DNA from 3 places in the Rahnella sp. R3(2024) genome. Region 1 is predicted to be linked to each of the others. Evidence: predicted binding sites of a transcription regulator. Region 1 holds the regulator's gene; each other region holds the start of a gene.
What was found. Region 1 encodes CRP, which controls carbon source genes, mostly activating them, when cyclic AMP is high. Its sites were predicted from a motif close to ATGTGANNNNNNTCACAT; they were not measured.
Positions count from the first base shown of each region.

Region 2: the regulator CRP is predicted to act here: its motif matches at 4,675-4,692, upstream of ABSH60_RS01235 (CidA/LrgA family protein).
Region 3: the regulator CRP is predicted to act here: its motif matches at 3,728-3,745, upstream of aaeR (HTH-type transcriptional activator AaeR).

Region 1 covers NZ_JBHGBU010000001.1:1,789,671-1,797,190, reverse strand. The annotation lists gene ABSH60_RS08205 (aminodeoxychorismate synthase component II) at 1-275, shown strand, start outside; gene ABSH60_RS08200 (aspartate aminotransferase family protein) at 398-1,615, shown strand; gene ABSH60_RS08195 (YccS/YhfK family putative transporter) at 1,779-3,854, opposite strand; gene crp (cAMP-activated global transcriptional regulator CRP) at 3,916-4,548, opposite strand; gene ABSH60_RS08185 (OsmC family protein) at 4,911-5,318, shown strand; gene ABSH60_RS08180 (LysR substrate-binding domain-containing protein) at 5,320-6,231, opposite strand; gene ABSH60_RS08175 (MFS transporter) at 6,424-7,520, shown strand, end outside.
Region 2 covers NZ_JBHGBU010000001.1:282,747-290,266, reverse strand. The annotation lists gene flgJ (flagellar assembly peptidoglycan hydrolase FlgJ) at 1-492, shown strand, start outside; gene flgK (flagellar hook-associated protein FlgK) at 680-2,335, shown strand; gene flgL (flagellar hook-associated protein FlgL) at 2,399-3,361, shown strand; gene ABSH60_RS01240 (CidB/LrgB family autolysis modulator) at 3,542-4,234, opposite strand; gene ABSH60_RS01235 (CidA/LrgA family protein) at 4,227-4,631, opposite strand; gene xylB (xylulokinase) at 5,398-6,849, opposite strand; gene xylA (xylose isomerase) at 6,956-7,520, opposite strand, start outside.
Region 3 covers NZ_JBHGBU010000001.1:2,585,940-2,593,459, reverse strand. The annotation lists gene ABSH60_RS11740 (maltose acetyltransferase domain-containing protein) at 1-305, shown strand, start outside; gene aaeB (p-hydroxybenzoic acid efflux pump subunit AaeB) at 366-2,324, opposite strand; gene aaeA (p-hydroxybenzoic acid efflux pump subunit AaeA) at 2,334-3,269, opposite strand; gene aaeX (p-hydroxybenzoic acid efflux pump operon protein AaeX) at 3,277-3,480, opposite strand; gene aaeR (HTH-type transcriptional activator AaeR) at 3,763-4,701, shown strand; gene tldD (metalloprotease TldD) at 4,735-6,180, opposite strand; gene yhdP (AsmA2 domain-containing protein YhdP) at 6,323-7,520, opposite strand, start outside.

The DNA of each region.
Region 1 (7,520 bases):
ACGGCAAAACGTCGCCCATCCGCCACACCGGCAACAGCGTGTTTAGCGGGCTGAATAACCCGCTGACCGTCACGCGTTATCACTCTCTGGTGATTGCCCCCGACACGTTGCCAGACTGTTTTGACGTCACCGCGTGGACAGAACGTGAAGGCGCCCGCGACGAAATCATGGGCATCATGCACAAAACCCTTCCGCTGCATGGCGTTCAGTTCCATCCGGAAAGCATTCTGAGCGAACAGGGGCACCAGCTTCTGAATAATTTCCTTAAAATATAATCAGTTAATTCTGCCGAAAAAATTACTTACCCATCAGGTGCGATTACCGTTTGCCTGTTTGTGATTTTTTATGCATATTTTGTGATTATATTTTCATGTTAACGGCAGTAAGGGAAAGGGTTATGGCAGAAAAATCAGCGGTAGACCGGAGCACGTTCGACAAAGTGATTTTGCCGATTTATTCACCTGCTAAATTTATTCCGGTGAAGGGTAAAGGCAGCCGCGTGTGGGATCAGCAGGGCAAAGAGTATGTTGATTTCGCCGGGGGGATTGCCGTGACGGCGCTCGGGCATTGCCATCCTGCACTGGTGAAAGCATTACACGAGCAGGGCGAAACGCTGTGGCACGTGAGCAATGTGTTCACCAACGAACCCGCGTTGCGACTGGCTCAGAAGCTGATCGACGCCACCTTTGCTGACCGCGTATTTTTCGCCAACTCCGGCGCGGAAGCCAACGAAGCGGCCTTTAAACTGGCGCGCTACTACGCCTCGCACCGTCACAGCCCGTACAAAAGTAAGATCATCGCTTTCCATAACGCCTTCCATGGCCGCACGCTGTTCACCGTGTCTGTGGGCGGTCAGCCAAAATACTCCGACGGCTTTGGCCCGAAACCGGCTGATATCGTCCACGTGCCGTTTAACGATCTGGACGCGGTCAAAGCGGTCATCGACGATCACACCTGCGCCATTGTGGTTGAGCCGGTGCAAGGCGAGGGCGGAGTGACGCCTGCCACCCAGGAATTCCTGCAAGGTCTGCGCGAGTTGTGCGACAAACATCAGGCGCTGCTGGTGCTGGACGAAGTACAAAGCGGCATGGGCCGCAGCGGCAAACTCTTCAGCTACATGCATTACGGTGTGACGCCGGACATTCTGACCACCGCCAAAGCGCTGGGCGGCGGCTTCCCGGTTTCAGCGATGCTGGCAACCGAAGACGTGGCCTCCGTGATGGAGCCGGGCAAACACGGCACCACTTACGGCGGTAACCCGCTGGCCTGTGCCGTGGCTGAAGCGGCTCTGGATATCATCAACACCCCGGAAGTGCTGGCGGGTATCGACGAGCGTCGCGAGAAATTCATCAGCGCGCTGGAGGCCATCAACCAGAAATATCACATCTTCAAAGAATTCCGTGGTCAGGGATTACTGATTGGAGCCGAGCTGTCGGATGCCTTCAAAAACCGCGCGGGCGAGTTCCACGCCGCCGCCGCTGAATTCGGCCTCATGATGCTGGTGGCCGGACCGAACGTAATGCGGTTTGCGCCATCGCTGGTTATCGACTTCGCGGATATTGAAGAAGGGATGCAGCGGTTTGAGAAAGCGGTGGGGAAAGTTTGCGGGGGGTGAGCCCTGCTACACCGCTGGTTAACACCGAAATGTACTCAGTCGGTTTTAACCAGCGGCGAGTGCGTGGCCTCCGCACCCGAGAAATCGAAATAGCGCCGGTCAGTTTTAAAAGACCGGCTGGCTGCAAGACAGTAAAAACCGGAATTTGAAAGGGCATTCCCCTTCACGCCTTGCGCGTCAGCCAGATCCCATGATGCGGCCTCTGCTTCCACGCCAGTGACGAAATCGTATGCATCACGCTGAGATGCGAAATTACGCGTCGCAGGTGGCGTTCCATCTCGGTCAGCGGCATATCCGGGTGTAGTTCAGGCGCATTGAACAGATTGTTCTCGCTGCCCGGCCCGTCGTAGAGCAAACGTTGCTGACAGCTTTGCAGCGCGATTTCGCAGGTTTGTAAATACTCCGTCGCCAGTTTTTCCGGCAGCATGTAATGCTCGCGGGCGAGAATGGTCATCGCGTTAATATGCTCGACCACAAACTGGCTGTGCGTTACCCACAAACGCATATCCGTCAGATAATGCGAGTTAAACCCCGGTTCCTGCATCGCCTGATTCAGCGAGGTAAACAGCTTGTTGTGGGCCTGATTGACCTGCATTCGGGCGTACGCCAGTTTGACGGTATCCGGATTATCCTGCAGTAACAACCGGATCGCTTCCTGATCGGCTTCCAGCGCCTGATGGGCATTTTGTCGCAGCAATCCGCTCTGCCACTGAGGCCACAGCCAGATCGTACCGCCGAAGGCGAGGGCGCAGCCGATCAGAGTATCGATAAGCCGGGGCACCAGAAAATGCACGCCATTCATCGCCAGAAGCTGGAGCGTATACACCGCCGTCACCGTCATACCCACCATCGCCAGCCCGTAGTTTTTCCGCAACACCGTGTACGATATCAGCGTAATCAGCAGCATACACAGCAGCGTGACGCCCTCGGGCAGCTCCAGTTTCAGCAGGGCAGCGGCGATCAGCAATCCCGCCAGCGTGCCGAGCGCACGGTGCTGAATGCGCACGCGGGTGGCGTTATAACCGTTCTGACTGACCAGCATGATGGTCAGCAAAATCCAGTAAGGTTTCGGCAGATTGAAGAACAACCCGAGGCTGCTGCCTAACGCCAGAATAATGCCGAGACGTGCGGCATTGCGCAGGGCAATGGATTTAAAGGACAAATAGCTTTTCAGTGCGGGCCAGAAAGGCAGGCGTGGCTGAGTATTCATCAGATCGCGCCGGTACAATGGCCTCTGGGTACGCAGCAGGCGTGCGATGCGGCTGAAATGGTAATAACAGAACTGGCCGACCGGATTATCCGGATTGCGTGCGGCAATTTTCTCCAGCGCCGCCAGTTCGTTCGCCATGGTAAAACGCCCGGAAAGACGGTGGTAAAGAATGTCGTCAGCAATCACCCGCAGACGGGCTGAAATCACCTGAGCATTACGGCGGATCACCGCTTCCGCATGGCTCTCTTCCACCAGCTTTTGCACTTCTTCCGGCTGATGCAGGCTGACGGTAATGTGCTCCTGCAAATCCAGCGCCACCTGAAAACGCTGAAACAGCCGCTTGTAGTGATGATGATGTCCGTGCTGCGGCAGCATGTGCAGCTGCTGATAAAGCAGGGCGATAAGATCGATGACCTGTTGCTGGCGCTTGAGCAGCGGCGGCAATGCGGTTTCAGGGTCGGTATGCTGTGTCAGCAGGCTGTATTTAGCTTCGAAATAATCCGCCAGTTGCAAATACAGCTGACTGAGGGTTTCGCGCATCGGTTGTTCTTTTGATATGCGAAACCACGCCCAGTTAAACAGGCCGTACCAGGCGGTGCCTGCGGCAAACAGCGCGGGTGCCTGCCACATCGGCCTGACGCCCACCATGCTCAGGGTAAAGATGGTCGCCACCAAGGCACCGGGCAACAGACGCGCATGGAGCGGGCTGATTTCGCCGGTGACGCCCAGTAATAATGCCAGCGACAGCATGATCAGCGGCAGCGGGAGGTGCCACCCGGTCAGCATCACTTGCAGCAGAATGCTGCCCAGCGCAAACAGAGCACCACCAATAATGAGACGTTTGAAAAAGCGTTTGTGGGGAGTATCAAGACCGGCGACGTTACAGCAGGCAGGGCAGAGGGAAAACAACAGGCCCATTTGCAGATTCCCAAACAGCCAGCAGAGGCCGACCGGCAGACATAACACCAGCGTCTGACGCAGTGCATAGTTCACTTCGGGATGATAAAACAGCCTTCGCCATAGCGTCATGGATGAAGCTTAGCCCATAAAAAAGGCGCGACAGTAAGCTGTCGCGCCTTTTTTTGAGGGATTAACGTGTGCCGTAAACGACAATCGTTTTACCGTGTGCGGAGATCAGGCTCTGATCTTCCAGCATCTTGAGAATACGGCCGACGGTTTCACGGGAGCAACCGACGATCTGACCGATTTCCTGGCGGGTAATTTTAATCTGCATCCCGTCCGGGTGGGTCATGGCATCTGGCTGTTTGGCCAGATTCAATAAGGTCTGAGCGATACGGCCCGTTACGTCGAGGAAAGCAAGGTTACCGACTTTCTCTGACGTCATTTGCAGACGGTTTGCCATCTGCGCGGAGAGGCGCATCAAAATGTCCGGGTTAACCTGAATCAGCTGGCGGAATTTTTTATAAGAAATTTCAGCCACTTCGCAGGCAGTTTTAGCACGTACCCAGGCACTGCGTTCCTGACCTTCTTCGAAGAGTCCCAGCTCGCCGATGAAGTCACCTTGGTTAAGGTAGGAAAGTATCATCTCTTTGCCTTCTTCATCTTTAATCAGGACGGCAACCGACCCTTTCACGATGTAGTACAGCGTTTCGGCTTTTTCACCCTGGTGAATCAGCGTACTTTTAGAAGGATACTTATGTATATGACAGTGAGACAGGAACCATTCAAGTGTCGGGTCTGTTTGTGGCTTGCCGAGAACCATTTGCTATTATCCTCTGTTATTATCGCTGCCCAAAATCACAGGGCTCAGAGTTCCCTGTACGGCGTCTGAATATTAATGCGCCCTATCAGCATGTAACTCACCAGAAATGCTGCAAGCGGATGTCGGAGTGAAACAGCCTGTTAATTGCTGTTATCACCTTGGGTTCTGTTCTTAAACCGCGAAAACCGTCACCGCAATTTACTGGAAAGTATGTTTCGGCTTTGTTTGTAACACAGGTTTGCAATGCTGTCTTGTGTTGTCTCGCTTCAGCATGATGGCGATCGGGTTACGTTGCCAGTTTTTAGGTGAAAGGGTACTCTGGGGTGAAAATTTGATGAATAAGAACGCCAGGAGATAAGCAAATGCACGCACGCGTAAAATGGGTGGAAGGTCTGACGTTTTTAGGTGAATCCGCGTCGGGTCATCAGGTTTTAATGGACGGGAATGCCGGTGATAAAGCACCGAGCCCGATGGAAATGTTGCTGATGTCAGCGGGCGGCTGTAGCGCGATCGACGTGGTGTCGATATTGCAAAAAGGCCGCAGCGATGTCCGTGACTGTGAAGTGAAACTGACGTCAGAACGTCGCGAAGAAGCACCGCGTTTGTTCACACACATCAATCTGCACTTCATCGTCACCGGTAAGGACCTGACTGATAAGGTTGTGGAGCGCGCCGTCAGCCTGTCAGCTGAGAAATATTGTTCCGTTTCTCTGATGCTGGGCAAAGCCGCCTCGATCACCCACAGTTTTGAAGTGGTTAACGTCGAATAAGTCACGACCAGTCATACGTCTGGCACTGATGACGCAGTAAATCCAAAAATCGCCGCGCGGCAAACGTCAGCGGCGATTTTTGCGAATAAAGTACGCAGTATTCCGCCTGTGGCAGGGTGTCGATATTGAGCAGACACAGCTTATCCTGCAATCCAAAAGGCGCCCGCATCGCCCGCGCAACAATGGTCAGGTAATCTGACTGCAACACCATATTTAGCCCGCACACTACCGAATCCGTTCGCACCGGCGTTTCTGCGAACGGCGGATGCAATCCGCCCATCGAAAGCTGCAATTGCGGGTAATACCCCATGTCCGTTTCCGGCAGTACCCAGCGCGCCTCATGCAGTTCCTCAAGCGAGGTGGCGTGTGCCAGCGGATGACCGCGCCGCGCGATGATGCCAAACGGTGCGTTAAACAGCGGTTCGCGCACCAGATCCTCCAGCGGAAAGCCCGGCCCGACGGTGCCGACGGCAAAATCCAGCCGGCCTTCGCGCAGCGCCGGTAACAGCACCGAAAGCTGACCTTCTTTGATCAGCAATTTCGACTGCGGAAACTGGGTTTTGAACCCCTCATTCAGTGCCGGAAAAACCGTCAGCGCCAGCAGTGAAGAAAAACCTATCGCCACCGACCCCTGCGAATACTGATTAATTTGCTGAATTTCTTCTGCTGCGCGTTCCAGTTCTTCAAGGATGAACTGCATCCGCTGGGCAAATGCGCGTCCAGTTTCGGTCAGCGCCATGCCCTGATTGCCGCGCACAATCAGCTGCGTATCGAGGGTGTGTTCCAGTTCCCGCAACGTTCTGCTGACCGCCGGTTGTGACTGATTCATCGCCCGCGCCGCACCGCGAATACTGCCGCTGCGGATAACCTGCTGGAAAACCTTCAGTTGCTGTAATTTCGGCAAATAGCGCATCCCGATCCCTATCAGTAAAAAGCATCACCCGCCCAAAAATTGCATCTTATGGCCGCACTGTAAAGCTGATAGCGTCAGGGTTGTTAAAATAATGCGTTGTTATTCAGTTGATTACGTGACGTATGTCGCATTTTATCTTTCGCCCGACAGTGAGAACTTCTGACGTGGTGATAACAAAAAGGGATATCCGCTATGAAAAGTCGTTCCCTGATGATTTTCCTGCTGTTCGTGGGCTATGTCGTGGTGTATATCGACAAAACGGTGATGGGCTTTGCGCTGTTGCCGATAGAGCGCGAATTTACTCTTCAGCCGCAGCAACTGGGCTACATCACCGGGATGTTCTTCCTCGCCTATTCGCTGTTTCAAATTCCCGCCGGCTGGCTGAATGACCGGTTTGGCTATAAAAAAGTGCTGGCGATATCGTTGTTTCTTCTCGGGGGCTTCGCCTTATGTTTCGGCGCACTGGGCTTTGGTCTGGGGCTGCTGGTGACGTTTCGCTTTCTTTCAGGCATCGGCCATTCTGGTTACCCCTGTTCCTGCGCAAAAGCCGTGGTGTCCAACTTCGCCCTCGAACAACGTACCTTCGCCCAGTCCATTCTGCTCTCCTCCGCCGGGCTGGCGATGACCGCCGGGCCGCTCATCGCCGTCCGTGCACTCGATACCCTCGGCTGGCGCGGATCGTTCTCGATTCTCGGTCTGCTGGCCTTTGCCATTGCGGCTGCGATTGTCCTGCTGGTGCCTGATCCGCCGAAAGTGCAGGCCCGTACAGGGGTGAAAACCGGATATCATGAGTTGCTGAAGAATCCGATTGTTTTACTGCTGTTCGTCTCGATTTTCTGCATCAACATTCCTTCTTATGGCCTGATGGCGTGGCTGCCGAAGTATCTGGTGCAGCAGCGGGGCATGTCGCTCGACGTCTCCGGGATGGTGGTTGCCACCGGCGGGCTGGGGATCTGGATTTCGTCGCTGGCGACAGGCTGGCTGGTCGGGCGTTATATGCAGGGCAACGAGCCGAAAGTGATTTTCTGCTGCACCTTGCTCAGTGCCGTGTGCATCTGGCTGGTGTACACCTCAACGTCGGCGGTGACCGCCGGTTTATGTCTGTTCCTCGGCTACGTTTTCCTGATGGCGTCATTTGTTACGGTCTTTACGCTGCCGATGAAACGCCTGCCCGCTGAGGTGATGGGGGCGGCGATGGGGCTGATTAACACTGGCGGAACACTCGGCGGATTTGTGGCACCGATAGCGATGGGATATCTGATCAGCGTCAGTCACGGATATCTCTCGAC
Region 2 (7,520 bases), 1.5 Mb from region 1:
CAGTTCGTCTCAAACCTGAGCATTCCGGCGCAGGTGGCCAGTAAAGACAGCGGCATCCCGCATCAGCTGATCATGGCGCAGGCCGCGCTGGAGTCCGGCTGGGGGCAACGTGAAATTCCCACCAGCGACGGCAAACGCAGCTTTAACCTGTTCGGCATCAAAGCCGGCAGCAGCTGGGACGGCCCGACCACCCACATCACCACCACCGAATATTCCAACGGTGTGGCGAAAAAAGTCCAGGCCAGCTTCCGCGTTTACGGCTCTTATGTGGAAGCCATCAGCGATTACATTAAATTGCTGACCAATAACCCGCGCTATGCGCAGGTCGCCTCGGCCAGCACGCCTGAACAGGCGGCACATGCGCTGCAAAAAGCGGGCTATGCCACAGACCCGAATTACGCCGACAAACTGGTGAGTGTTATCCAGAAAATCAAAGGCGCGGGCGAGCAGGCAGTGAAAGCCTACAGCCATGATCTCAAAGATATTTTCTGATATGCACGTTCTAAATGGCAACCTCCTCTCAGACCTGAAAAAAGTTTGAAAGCGGTTGCCATTTTTTTCTCAAGTTTTCGCAGTCGAAGCCGATAACCAGATCAATATGGGAAAAGGGCCAGCCCCCGACCCGAACCCTTTAATTATCCGGCGGTAAAATTTTACACCGGCAGCCAAAAGGTCACTCATGTCCAGTAGCTTAATCAATACCGCAATGAGCGGACTGAACGCAGCGCAGGCTGCGCTCAGCACCACCGGTAATAACATCGCTAACGTCAGTGTGGCCGGTTATAACCGCCAGACAACGATCATCAATCAAAGCAACGGCACCGCGACGGGCGCAGGCTATATCGGTAACGGCGTCACCGTCACCGGCATCAACCGCGAGTACAACGCCTTTGTGGTGACGCAGTTACTGGGTTCCAGCGCCACCAGCAGCGCGTTATCGACCCAACTGGGCCAGGCAAGCTCCATTGATGACTTGCTGGGTGACAGCTCAACGGGCATTGATGCCACCATGGCGACCTTCTTCAAGGGCCTGCAAACCCTGACCAGCAACGCCAGCGACAGCTCCGCGCGTCAGGCAGTGTTGGGCGAAGCACAAGGGCTGACCGCGCAGTTCAACAGTTCAGCAAAATACCTGAACGACATGAACACTGCCGTTAACCAGCAAATCTCGCAGAACGTTGACCAGATCAACACGTTCGCTTCGCAGATTGCCAAATTGAACACGCAGATCACCACCACGCGCGGCAGCACCGGGCAGGAGCCTAATGCGCTGCTCGATCAACGCGATCAGCTGGTCAGCAAGCTCAATGACATTACCGGTGTCACCGTCACGCAGCAGGATGGCGATACCTACAACGTCTCCTTTGCCAACGGCGTGCCACTGGTGAGCGGTGGAAATGCTAAAACTGTGGTGGCCGTCGCCTCCAGTGCAGATCCGACCAAAATGACCGTGGGCATGACGCAGCCGGATGGCTCCGTGTCACAGATTCAGGAAAGCCGCATGACCACCGGTTCTCTCGGTGGCGCGTTGTCTTTCCGCAAAGATAACCTGGAACCGGCCATCAACCAGTTAGGCCAGTTAGCGCTGACGATGGCTGACAGCTTCAACACCACCAACAAAGCCGGTTTCGACCTCAATGGCACCCAGGGCACGGATTTCTTCACCTTCACCGGCGCGACCACGGTAGGCAACACCAAAAACCAGGGTACGGCGGATGTGAGCGTGGCCTACACCGACACGTCAGCGGTTAAAGCCAGCGATTACACCATGGCTTATAACGGCAGCAGCTGGGATGTGACCCGCGTTTCCGACGGGGCGAAAATCACGCCGACCACTGGCCCGAATGACAGCAACGGTAACCCGACGATGGAATTCGACGGCCTGTCCGTTTCTGTCAGCGGCACCCCGTCAACCAAAGACAGTTTCACCATCAAAACGGTGAGTAATGTGGCGGGCAGTGTGAATGTCGCGATCAGCGATTCTTCACTGATCGCCGCTGCGGGCTCAGCAGACACCGGCGTCAGCGATAACACCAACGCGCAGAAAATGCTGAATCTGCAAACTGCCAAACTGGTGGAAGGTAAATCAACCTTGTCCGGCGCGTATGCCAGCCTGGTCAGCAACGTGGGGAACCAGGTCAGCACACTGACTACCACCAACACCGCGCAGGCCAACATTGTGACCCAGCTGACCGCACAGCAGCAGTCTATCTCCGGGGTTAACCTCGATGAGGAATACGGCGATCTGCAACGTTACCAGCAATATTATCTGGCGAACGCGCAGGTCGTGCAGACGGCTTCGACGATTTTCGACGCGATCATCAACCTTCGCTGATACCGCCGCCTCAGGCCGCTGGTGTTTAGAACGTATTATTTGAACTGATAAGGAACTGATGCCATGCGCCTTAGTACCAATATGATTTATCAACAAAACATGGATGCGGTTCTGGATGGTCAGAACCGTTTTCAGGCCACCGGTTTACAGCTGTCTACCGGTTCTAAAGTGAGCAAGCCTTCGGACGATCCGCTGGCGGCATCGCAGGCCGTTTTGGTTCGTCAGGCTTCGGCTGAAAACAAACAGTTTTCGGTGGCGCGCACTTTCGCTAATCAGAGCATGAGTCAGGAAGAATCGATTCTCTCCAGCGTGACCAGCACGATTCAGGACGCGCAGACGCTGATCGTTCAGGCCGGTGACGGCTCGTTAAGCGATGATGACCGTTCTTCTCTGGCGACCAAACTCGAAAGCCTGAAGTCTCAGCTGCTCAACATGTCGAACAGCACCGACGGTAATGGCCGCTATATTTTTGCCGGTTATAAGAGTGATACACCGCCGTTTACGCAAGATGCGACCACGGGTGCGGTGTCTTATTCGGGCGGCACGACGGCCATCACTCAGCAGGTGGATGCCAGCCGTACCATGACCATCAACCACACCGGTAATGAAGTTTTCCAGACCCTGACCGGTGATGCGAAAGCGGAACCTAACGGCGACCCCAGCGAAACCGATATCTTCAAAACCATTGATGGTGCGCTGAAAGCCCTGAAAACGCCGTCTGCGGATTACACCACCGACACCGAGTACACGGACGCGATTGGTAAAGCCAACCGTGGCCTGAGCAACTCGCTGAACAATGTGTTGTCTGTGCGTTCAGAGCTGGGTACGCAGATGAGTGAGCTGGACACGCTGGATACGCTCGGTGATAACCGTGAAGTGACCAACGCCAGCAAGCTGAGTGATTTGGTGGACACTGACTGGACGTCAGCAATTTCGACTTATACGCTGCAGCAGGTTGCACTTCAGGCGTCATATAAGACGTACAGCACCATGCAGGGCATGTCACTGTTTCAGATGAATTCGTAATCCCTCCTGCGCGGCTTCGCGCAAGACATCTCCTCTTCGTTATCGACTGCCTGCCCGTTTTAACGCGGGCAGGCAGGCTCTTTTCTGACTGTACTTAAACCGGGTACTTTCAGTTTTGTATGTCACTTTTTCTAAGGTTGAAGTGACATACTCTTTTTCCTCGTCGTGCCTCTGGTCAGCTCATCCAAACAACGCTAGCAGTACCGGGAACAGGAACGGGGCGAGCAGGGAAGTGATAATCCCGCAAATCACCAGTGCCAGTGAGCTGAACGCGCCTTCCTGATAATCCATTTCCGCACAGCGTGCAGTGCCGAGTGCGTGCGACGCAGTACCCATCGCCAGGCCGCGCGACGCCTTAGTGGTGATCTTCAGCAGATTCAAAATACTGTGGCCGAAAACGGCGCCGAGGATCCCGACGAATATCACGCACACGGCGCTGATAGCAGGAATACCGTTGATGGATTGCGCTGTCGCCATCGCAATCGGCGTGGTGACGGATTTCGGTAATACCGATGCGGCGATCTGCGGTGTTGCCCCCATCCACAAGGCAATGGCGGTACCGGTAACCATCGCCACCACGCTGCCGATAAAGCAGATGCTGATAATGGATTTCCAGCGCGCGCGGATCTGGTGGAGCTGTTCGTACAGCGGAAACGCCAGTGCCACCACGGCGGGTTGCAGCAAATCATTAAGGATCTTGCTGCCCGCAAAATAGCGTGCGTAAGGGATGTTGGTCACCAGCAGCAAAGGAATAATCACCACCATCGACATCAGCAACGGGTTAAGCAGCGGCATTTTGAGCCTGATCGCCAGTTTGCGGGTGGCGAAAAAGACCAGCAGCGTCAGCGGCAAAGACCACAGAATATCAATCATTTTTTTCCTCCGCGCTTTCCTTAATTGTCCCGCGATCGCCGTGAATATAGTGGGAGCAATAGGCCACCACCAGCAGCACCACCAGCGTACTCACCAGGCAAGACACCACCAGCGGACCGAACTGCGTACGCAACTGCTCGTAATAATTCATCACCCCGACGCCGATAGGAACGAACAACAACGCCATGTAGCGGATCAGCACGTTGCAGCCGGGTTTGACCCATTTAAACGGCAGAATTTGTGTTGAGAGCAGGCAAAACAAAATCAGCATCCCGATAATGCTGCCGGGGATAGTGAGAGGCAAAAGAGAGGAAATGGCGTTACCGGCGAATAAACACAGGTAAATCAGAATAAACGCCCGAATATATTGAAATGCCAGAGAGACTGCGTTGCTCATGGTGTTTCACCCAGTTGAATGATGCATTCATCATACAATTAAGATGTGATCTGTGCCACATAACTCAGTATGAAATTTAGGAATGAAGTGTATTCCAAATGGGGGCGTCTTGGCGCGGGGAAAGTGAGGCAGGGAGAGGGAGGGGTTTAAATTCAACTTCAACTTCAAGGTCAAGACCGTGGGTTGCCACCCACACCGGCCTTAGGGGTGGCTTATCGCCGCCACCCCTAAGAACCCCGGGCTCTTTTCACTGCGCGCTGCCGCTGGCAGGATATATTCCAGCGGCTCCGGCTATTGCCGCAAACGCCGCCGCTGCGCGGTGCTCTCATTTCAGGTTCGGACCCGCTCGGAAAAACCCCCTCGCGGTTTCTCACCGTTCATTCGACGTCGTTTTGAGTGCGGCCAAAGGCTATGTAAAACGAAGGTTTTTATCCTCCTCATGCGAAGTGGGAAGAGAAAAGCAAAATCAAATACATCGTTTCGATTTTAAAAATGCCATTGGCCGCGCTCAAAAATCACGCCGTAGGGAGTGGTGGAAAACCGCGCGTGTTTTTGCGCGGGTTGTAACCCGAGCGGAGGGCACCGCGCAGCGGCGGGATTTTGCGGCAATAGCCGGAGCCGCTGAAACATTGCCCGCGAGCGGCAGCGCGCAGTTAAAAAAACGCAGGATTGTTAAGGGGCGCGTTTACGCCCCTTAACCCGGTGTGGGCCGGCGCCCACGACCTTGACCTTGACCTTGACCTTGAAGAATTAGCTGAAGCCACTATCACATCAAGTCTTCAAGCCGCTTATACAACTCCCTGAATACCTCTCGGCGGGCGCCATACGCGGTATGTTTCTGCGCGTCGGGTTGATGCACCTGTTCAAGCGGGAGTTCCGGCAGGAAATGCTCCACCGGTTTGCCCGGATTTTCGGCGATTTGTGCCAGTCTTGCCGCGCCCAGCGCTGGCCCGACGTCGCCACCTGTGCGGTATTCCAGTGTCTGACCGCTGATATCCGCCAGCATTTGCCGCCAGTAAGGGCTGCGTGCGCCGCCGCCGATCAGCGTAATGCTTTTCGGCTTCAGGCCGGTGGCATGTAACACATCCATGCCGTCGGCGAGCGCGAAACCGACGCCTTCGAGAACCGCGCGGGCGATATCTGCCGGGCCGTGCTGGTGGGTCAGGCCGAAGAGGGTGCCTTTGGCATTCGGGTTATTGTGCGGGGTGCGTTCGCCGGAAAGATACGGCAGGAACCAGACCGGTGAATCTGCCGGTGGCGTGTTCTCTGCCAGCGCGATAAGTTCTGCAACAGAAGCCGTGCCGGTGAGGTTTGCGGCCCAGTCAAGACAGGAGGCGGCGCTGAGCATCACCGACATCAGATGCCAGGTGTCGGGTAGTGCATGACAGAAACTGTGAACTGCCTGCTGCGGATTACTCAGGAACCCGTCGCTGACCGCGAAATAGACGCCGGATGTACCGAGTGACAACATCGCTTGTCCGGTTTTATATAAACCGACGCCGACGGCACCTGCGGCATTATCCCCACCGCCTGCGATGACGGGCACGCAATCCATGCCCCAGCGTGCGGCCAGTTCTGGCAACAGCTGGCCGGTGATCTCATTGCCTTCAAACAGTGCAGGCATATGCTGACGCGTCAGGCCGGTGGCGGCGAGCATACTGTCGCTCCAGTCACGGTTGGCAACGTCAAGCCACATTGTGCCAGCGGCATCAGACATGTCGCTGGCAAAAACGCCGGTCATTAACAGACGCAGGTAATCTTTTGGCAGTAATACTTTGTCGATTTTGGCAAACAGGGCCGGTTCGTTTTCACGCAGCCAAAGCAGTTTTGGTGCGGTGAAGCCCGGCATCATCAGGTTGCCGGTGATACGGCGTGAATCAGGAACGGCGGCTTCCAGTTGCTGGCACTGGCTGAAACTGCGGCCATCATTCCAGAGAATGGCCGGACGCAGGACGTTTTGCCCGGCATCCAGTACGGTTGCGCCATGCATCTGCCCGGTGATCCCGATCGCTTTAACCTGTTTTAACGGGTGACGCGTCGAGAGTGCTGAAATGGCGTTGCCGGTGGCTGTCCACCAGTCGGCGGGATCTTGTTCTGACCATAACGGGTGCGGGCGGGAAAGGGTTAACGCCTCACTGTGGCTGGCAACCACCTGACCCTCTTCACTGAGTAAAATCACTTTAACGCCAGAGGTGCCGAGATCTATACCGAGATACATACCAGATTCCTTTTTATGTCAGTAGGGGGTAACCCATTCATGCCTGCATAAATAAATAACGCCCTGCGAACCGGAGGCAGGCAGGGCGTAAATCATTGCTTATGCATTAACCAAACAGATAACGGTTAACCAGATTTTCCAGACGTTCCTGCTGGCCGCTCTGGTGCTGAGGATTGATCTCATTTTGCTGCGCCATGCTGCTGAGGGATTCCAGGGACATCTTACCTTGCAGAATTTGCTGGCCCAGTTCGGTATTCCAGCCGGCGTAACGCTGCGCAACGTGTTTATCCAGTTCACGGCTTTCAATCATTCGTGCTGCCACTTTCAGCGCCAGCGCCATGGTGTCCATGCCGCCAATATGGCCGTAGAACAGATCATATTTATCGGTGCTTTGACGACGAACCTTAGAGTCAAAGTTCAGGCCGCCGGTGGTGAACCCGCCCGCTTTGATGATTTCATACATGACCAGCGCATTTTCTTCAACGCTGTTTGGGAACTGATCGGTATCCCAGCCACATTGCGGATCACCACGGTTAGCATCAACAGAACCAAAGATCCCCAGCGCAATCGCGTTCGCAATTTCATGATGGAATGAGTGACCGGCAAGCGTTGCGTGGTTTGCTTCGATGTTAACTTTGATCTCTTTTTCCAGACCGAATTGTTTAAGGAAG
Region 3 (7,520 bases), 800 kb from region 1:
GCGATAACGTGATGTTCGCGCCGAACGTGACGCTCGCCACCGCCGGGCACCCGATCGACCCGGACATCCGCATCACCGGGCAACAGTTCTCGCAGCCTATCGTTATTGAAGACAACGTCTGGCTTGGCGCGGGGGTGATAGTGAATCCTGGGGTGACGATTGGCCGTAACAGCGTGATTGGTGCGGGCAGCGTGGTCACGAAATCTATTCCTGCCAACGTGGTCGCGGCGGGCGTGCCTTGCCGCGTCATGCGTGCCATCAGCCCGGAAGATCGCCACGCCTTTTTGACCTCAGAACGTGAATAATAAAAAAGGCCGGTGCGTTACCGCATCGGCCCTGTGGTCTTTACGCCGGTAACTACCGGCTTATGCCAGGAATGAATGCTGATAGCGGTGCAGCATGTCAGTCAGGCGACGAACCGGTTCGGTGACTTTAAGCGGCGCATCGTACTCGACCAGTTTTTCCTGATACTCGCCCAGCTCTTTCAGCAGACGCTGATAATAGTACGTCCGTTTCCCTTCGCCCGATGACGACACCACGTGGTCTGCCGTATTACGGATTTTCTTATGGAATGCCGACAGTTCATCGTTCACTGGCACTTCCGCCATCTTCATCCGCTGATGCGCGATAATCAGCATCAGCGCCAGACGGTATTTACCGATGTCATTCGGGAACATCACCAGCAGCTGGTTGAGCTGATGATAGAGCGCCGGAAGATGGTTTTCGCGGCGGCGATAAGCCTTGGTGGTCAGTGCCGACACCGCGCTGCTCATGAAGCGGTTGAGCAAGGTACGGCCCGTTTTTTCGCGCGATTTATCGCGAATAATCAGCAACACCGCCATCGCAATCACCGTCCCAATGGCCTGCCCCATCGCGCTATCCAGAAAAGCAGTAACGTTAAATTTCATCGGGTTACTGAGCACCAAAATATTGATGGTGCCCGCCAGCAACCCGAGCATACCGAGGCGGCGCTTGGTCACTTCGATACCGATGAAGAAGGTGAAAATCCCCAGCATCAGGCACAGCAGGAACAGACTTTGCTGCGTGGCGGGCATGATCAGCATAAACATCATCGAACCCACCGGAATAGCCAGCAGCATACCGACGATGAAATCCATCGCCATCCCTTTTGGGTTAGGAGTGCGCATCGCCAGCGAGGTCACGACAGCGATGATAATCACGCAGCCGCTGGCCGAGGTCCAGCCGGTCCACAGCCACATCAGGCAGCCGATAGCGGTGGCGGTAAACGTTCGCAGACCGTTGATCATCGCATGATGGCGCTCTGCCGACACAGGGCGCACCACCACTTCGCCATCGAGTACGCCGCTTTCTATGGTGCTGATACTGCTGTTGGTCTGGATGCCTTTCATCAGCAACAGCGCGCGGGTGCCCGCACCGGTCCAGGCGCTCAGGGTTATCAGGACGTTATCGCTGTGCGAGCCGGTGATGGCCTGCCGTAATTGTTTCATCCGGCGGTGAACATCTGCCACCGTCTCCGCCGGTTCATCGAACATCATTTTCAGTTCCGGCGATAACCGTTCCGGCGTGCCTTGCAGGATCAGATAGGTTTCGCAGGCCTGAGTGATCATGCTCAGCGACGTGCTGTGCAGCGCTTTCAGACGCCGGTTACAGCGCTGCCAGCGTGACGACTCCATCATCAGGCTGCTGCGCATACCGTTCAGCGCCGTGGTGCTCTTCACCAGATTATTCCACGATTTATCAATGTCTTCTTTCGACGCGTTGTTCACGCAAATCCGCATCAGCGCGAACTGGTCGAGCATCAGCTGGCTAACAGCGCGGTCGATATCTTTTTTGATAGAACGGGGAGAAAACAGTAAGTCAGCGACGATGGCGCAACAAATCCCAAGGACGATTTCACTGCACCGCTCCACCGCAAACTGCGGCGTTTGCAACGGCGCCGACGCGGAAGTCACGACGATAATCAGTGCGGTATAACCCGCCAGACCCAGCGCATACGAGTTCTCGATGCGCACCAGCGATGACCACCAGGTGCAGACACCCGCCCAGATACAGCACAACAACAGCATCACTACCGGCGCGCGCGCCGTGGCAATCACAATCACCAGCGCCGCGATACAGCCGATAAAGGTGCCGATCACCCGCAGAAAACCACGGTGGCGGATTGCCCCGGCGAACGGCTCACCGCCGGCGGCCAGCGCCGGGCCGGAGGTCACGATGGCGGCGGTCATGGCCGACCAGCGCGGGGTTTCGAGTTGCAGATAGAACCCGAGCACCAGCGCGCCGAGGATCGCGAACGTCAGCTTAAATGCAAAACGCACGCGTGGGATAAGTACACTATTCATTTTCCGGCCTTAGCCAAACTCTCTCAGGCGATGTAACAGACGGCGGAACGGAGAACCTTCATTCTGCTGACGGTCGTGGCTGCCGGTGATCACAACGGTCGCCGTTGTCCCGGCCGGGTACGGATGTTGCTGGTCGGCATCATCAAGCACGATTTTCACCGGTACGCGCTGCGCCAGACGCACCCATTCGAGATTACTGTCGATGGTCGCCAGACCGTTAGTCGCCGCAGAAGAAGAGCTGTTGGTGACCGCTGCTGCCACGCTGTCGACCCTGCCGTGCATGATGCGGTTGCTGCCGAGCGGCGTAATTTCCACGCGATCGCCCTTGCTCAGGCCGGACAGTTTGGTTTCTTCCAGATAAGCCAGAATGTAGAAGGAGTTTTTCTTCACTAACGCCACGGCTGTAGAACCACGGTTGATGTAGTTCCCCGGATGCACGGTAAGGTTAGTCACCCAGCCATCTGCCGGAGCCACCACCACGGTGCGCTGTAAATCGAGCACCGCCAGATCACGTGCTGCCTGAGCCTTCGCCAGCTGATGCTGGGCGGTTTGCAGAACGTTATTCGCCTGGTCTATCTCTTCCTGCGACATCGCCTGCACGCCCAGTTTCACGCGGCGTCCGGCTTCGCGTCTTTTCTCGCCGGCCAGTGCCTGATAATACGCCACGTCAGCGCTCGCTTCGTCCAGCGCCTGCTGATAACGCGGCTGGTCGATTTTGAACAGGATTTGCCCCTTCTTGACCAGCTGGTTGTCCGTGATCGGCACATCGGTAATCAGGCCGGTCACGTCGGGCGCGATAGAGACGACGTCGGCGGTAAATTTGGCATCACGGGTCCACGGTGATTCCGTGTAGAACGCCCAGGCTTTGAAAATAGCGATGACAGCCAGAACGACAAGGATCAGCGTAATTGCATAACGTATTATTTTTATAGAGAAATTTTTCACAACGCCCTCAGACGAACATGCAGGAGATCAGGTAGAAAAGACAGCAATACAATGCTGTGTTGAACAACGCCGGGTGCCAGACAAAGTCGTAGATCCCGGTGGGCTGCAAGACGCGTCGCAGCAGGAAAAACACGACCAGCGCCAGCAGTATTTCAAAAAACACCGGGGGAAACGACAATCCGAAAATCACCATTACCGGAAGCAAACTCATCAAAAATTCCTTACATTATGACGACGGGCAGTATGACCAGAAAAAGGTGTGGTGAGTCCCGCGCACACATTATTCATTATTTTAGGCAACAGCTCACAAACCCGGAGATAAATCTTCACGGGAAGTGACGACGAAAACTGTGGAGTTGCCAGGGAAGTGTGCGAAGGTAAGCCGTCAGGAAAATGCGACCTGAGGGTTATCGCCCGGGAGAGTATATTAGCCTGCTTATTATCAAGTGATCAACGTTATGTGATCTAAATCACTTTTAAGCCAGAGTTAACAATGGACCGATTAAAACGTATGTCAATTTTCGCCCAGGTGGTTGAAAGCGGCTCATTTACCGCGGCGGCACGACGTCTCGACATGAGCGTTTCCGCCATCAGTCAGACGATTTCAAAACTTGAAAATGACTTACAAATCAAATTACTAAACCGAAGCACACGCAGCATCGGCCTGACTGAAGCCGGAAAGATTTACTATCAGGGCTGCCGGAAAATGCTGCAAGACGTGCGCGAAGTGCATGAGCAATTATACGCCTTCAACAACACACCCACCGGCACGTTGCGCATCGGCAGCTCATCGACAATGGCACAAAATGTTCTTGCTGCCATGACTGCCGAGATGCTCAGTGAATATCCCGGCCTGACCGTTAATCTGGTCACCGGCATTCCGGCGCCGGATCTGATCGCCGACGGCTTAGACCTGGTGATCCGCGTCGGGGCGTTGCAGGATTCCAGTCTGTTCTCCACAAAACTCGGCTCGATGCCGATGGTCGTGTGTGCCGCGCGCAGCTATCTGGCCCAGCACGGCACGCCGGAAAAACCGGCGGATATGGTGAATTTCTCATGGCTGGAATACAGCGTGCGCCCCGACAGCGAGTTTGAACTGATCGCGCCCGAGGGCATTACCACACGCATTAATCCGCAGGGGCGTTTCGTCACCAACGATTCGCAAACGATGATCCGCTGGCTTAAAGCCGGGGTGGGTATCGCTTATGTGCCGCTGATGTGGATCATCGAAGAAATCAATGCCGGGGAAGTGGAGATTTTGTTCCGCAGCTACCAGTCAGACCCTCGCCCGGTTTACGCGCTGTATACCGAAAAAGACAAACTGCCGCTGAAAGTGCAGGTATGCATTAACTATCTGACGGATTACTTCAAGCAGGTCAGTAAGGTGTATCAGGGCTACAGGCAGGGGAAAAAGGGAACGACGTGGGGGTAAACCTCCCCTGATCAGGGGAGGCTAAAACAAAACTTAAGCGGTACCGCCCACCGTCAGATTATCCAGTTTCAGGGTTGGCTGACCGACCCCGACCGGCAGGCTCTGGCCTTCTTTGCCGCACACACCGACGCCTTTATCGAGCGCCAGATCGTTACCTACCATGGAAATCTGCTGCATCGCTTCGATACCCGACCCGATCAGCGTCGCGCCTTTCACCGGTTTAGTGATGCGACCATTTTCAATCAGATACGCTTCGGACGTTGAGAACACGAACTTGCCGGACGTGATATCCACCTGACCACCGCCGAAGTTCGGCGCATACAGGCCGTATTCGACGCTGCTGATAATCTCTTCCGGCGTAGATTTTCCTGCAAGCATGTAGGTGTTGGTCATGCGTGGCATCGGCAGGTGCGCATACGACTCACGACGGCCATTACCGGTCGGCGCTACGCCCATCAGGCGCGCATTCAGTTTGTCCTGCATGTAACCTTTCAGCACACCGTTTTCGATCAACACGTTGTACTGGCCCGGCACGCCTTCATCGTCAATCGCCAGTGAACCGCGCAGGCCGTGCATAGTACCGTCATCGACGACGGTACACAGTTCGGACGCCACCAGTTTACCCATCTGACCGCTAAAGACTGACGTTCCGCGACGGTTGAAATCACCTTCCAGACCGTGTCCGACCGCTTCGTGCAACAGCACGCCCGGCCAGCCTGCGCCCAGAACTACCGGCATCCCACCCGCAGGGGCGGCAACGGCGGTCAGATTGAGCAATGCCATACGCACTGCGTCACGCGCGAACGCTTCGGCGCGCACTTCACCGTTAACCGTTTCGAGGAAATAATCATAACCGACACGCGCACCGCCGCCGCTGGAGCCGCGTTCACGGCGGCCATCCTGCTCGACCAGCACGCTCACGGACAGGCGAACCAGCGGACGGATATCTGCCGCCAGCGTACCGTCAGTGGCAGCCACCAGCACCGTTTCATACACACCGGTAATGCTGGCGCTGACTTCCTGCACACGTTTATCCGCAGCGCGGGCGATTTTGTCCACGCGATGCAAAAGCTCAATTTTCGCTTCACGCGGCAGGCTTTGCAGCGGATCCAGCGCGGAGTACAGAGGCGGGTAGGCCACTTCGCCCAGCGTGCGCGTTTTGCCATTGCCCTGTTCGCGGACAATGCTGCGCGCGGCGGTGGCGCTTTGATTTAAGGCATTGAGGGTGATCTGGTCGGCATAAGCGAAACCGGTCTTCTCGCCGCTGATGGCACGAACACCCACGCCCTGATCGATATTGTAAGAACCGTCTTTGATGATGCTGTCTTCGATTACCCAGGCTTCATGGAAGCTGGACTGGAAAAAGAGATCGGCGTAATCGAGGCGACGTTCTGACAACTGGCCCAAAACGGAAAACAGATCCTGATGACTCAGATTATTGGCAGTTAGTAACTGCTCACTGACTAAGGCCAGACTCATAGATGTTCACTCTCTTTTTGACGAAAATCCGGCGGACTCAAGCGTAATGCATCGCTCAGTGCGCCGGACAATCCATTGTTACAAGGTTATTAACAGCCTAACACAGCCCGGACAAGGTTGCCTGCCGCCATCCTGAAAGGGATTACTGCGCGGCAGCAGCCTTCGGCGCGGTGACGGGTTTACGCAGAATTTCATTGATACGCGGCTCCGCGATGGTGCCGGTGATCTGATAGCGGATCAGCGAAATCTTATTCCACAGCGGTGCCAGCACTTTACTGGCTGCAAATACGGCCACGCCGACCACAGGGTTTATCACAAACGCCGTTGCCACGCCGACGGTGGCTGAAATTTCCGGCGCGATGACCGCTTCCAAATCCAGTTTCTGGCTCACAAAGTTGACCTTACCGGTGATGGCGATATCTGCCGCCAGCCCGTCAACCAGCAGATCATCGGTATGCAGCGTGCCGTCTTTTATCCAGGCGGTCGATTTGATCGAGTCAAAATAGAAGCCCTGACCGAAGGTGTCGCTGAAATCGAGGCGCAACTTACGCAGCAACGCATCGAAGCTGACCAGACGCAGTAACTGCCCGGCGCGGCCACCGCCAACGTCGGCGATTTCACCTTTACCGAGCTCGTTTTTCAGCGTGCCGTTGAGCGTGCTGACATCCGGTTTCCAGGGGACAGATTTCCAGTGCAGGTCAAAATTCACATCAAAAGGCGCGCCTTTCAGCGGTGTGGTGACACCGAAGAATGACATCGCCTGATCGATATTTTTACCACTCAGTTTACCTTTCAGGCCGGTATTCTCGCCCTGATCGTTCTGCTTCCAGTCGCCCTGTACGTCCAGTCGTGCAACACCGGTGTCGATCAGGCCGTTGCGCAGCATTAACTGATCGCCCTGCGGGGTCACATCGGCGTTCACCTTGCGGAAATTCTGGCCGAGGAACCAGCAGGCTTCGCAGCGCAGTTGCACCGCAGGCCAGCTGGCGAAGGAAATTTTGTCATTGCCCGCTGGGTTCGACGCCGGTTTAGCGCTTTCCGACACGTCTGCCACCGTCCATTGCGGATTGAAATACAGGTAGCGCAGGTTTGCCAGCCACGGGCCGGTGTCATTCATGTTCAGCGTGCCGTCGATTTCTTTGCCTTTAGCGGCAATCGCCAGCCCCTGATGCCCCTGCGTTGATCGCAGCGTCAGGTCATTCCACACCTGGCCGCCCAGCGTCAGCGCCGGCGTGGTGAGGATAATTTCATGCGGGAAGCTGAAGCCGGCCATTTTACTGCTGCCGCTGCCCTGCGTCGCTTTCTCCGGCGACAAGAGTCCGAGCCAGCTTTCGCCGTCC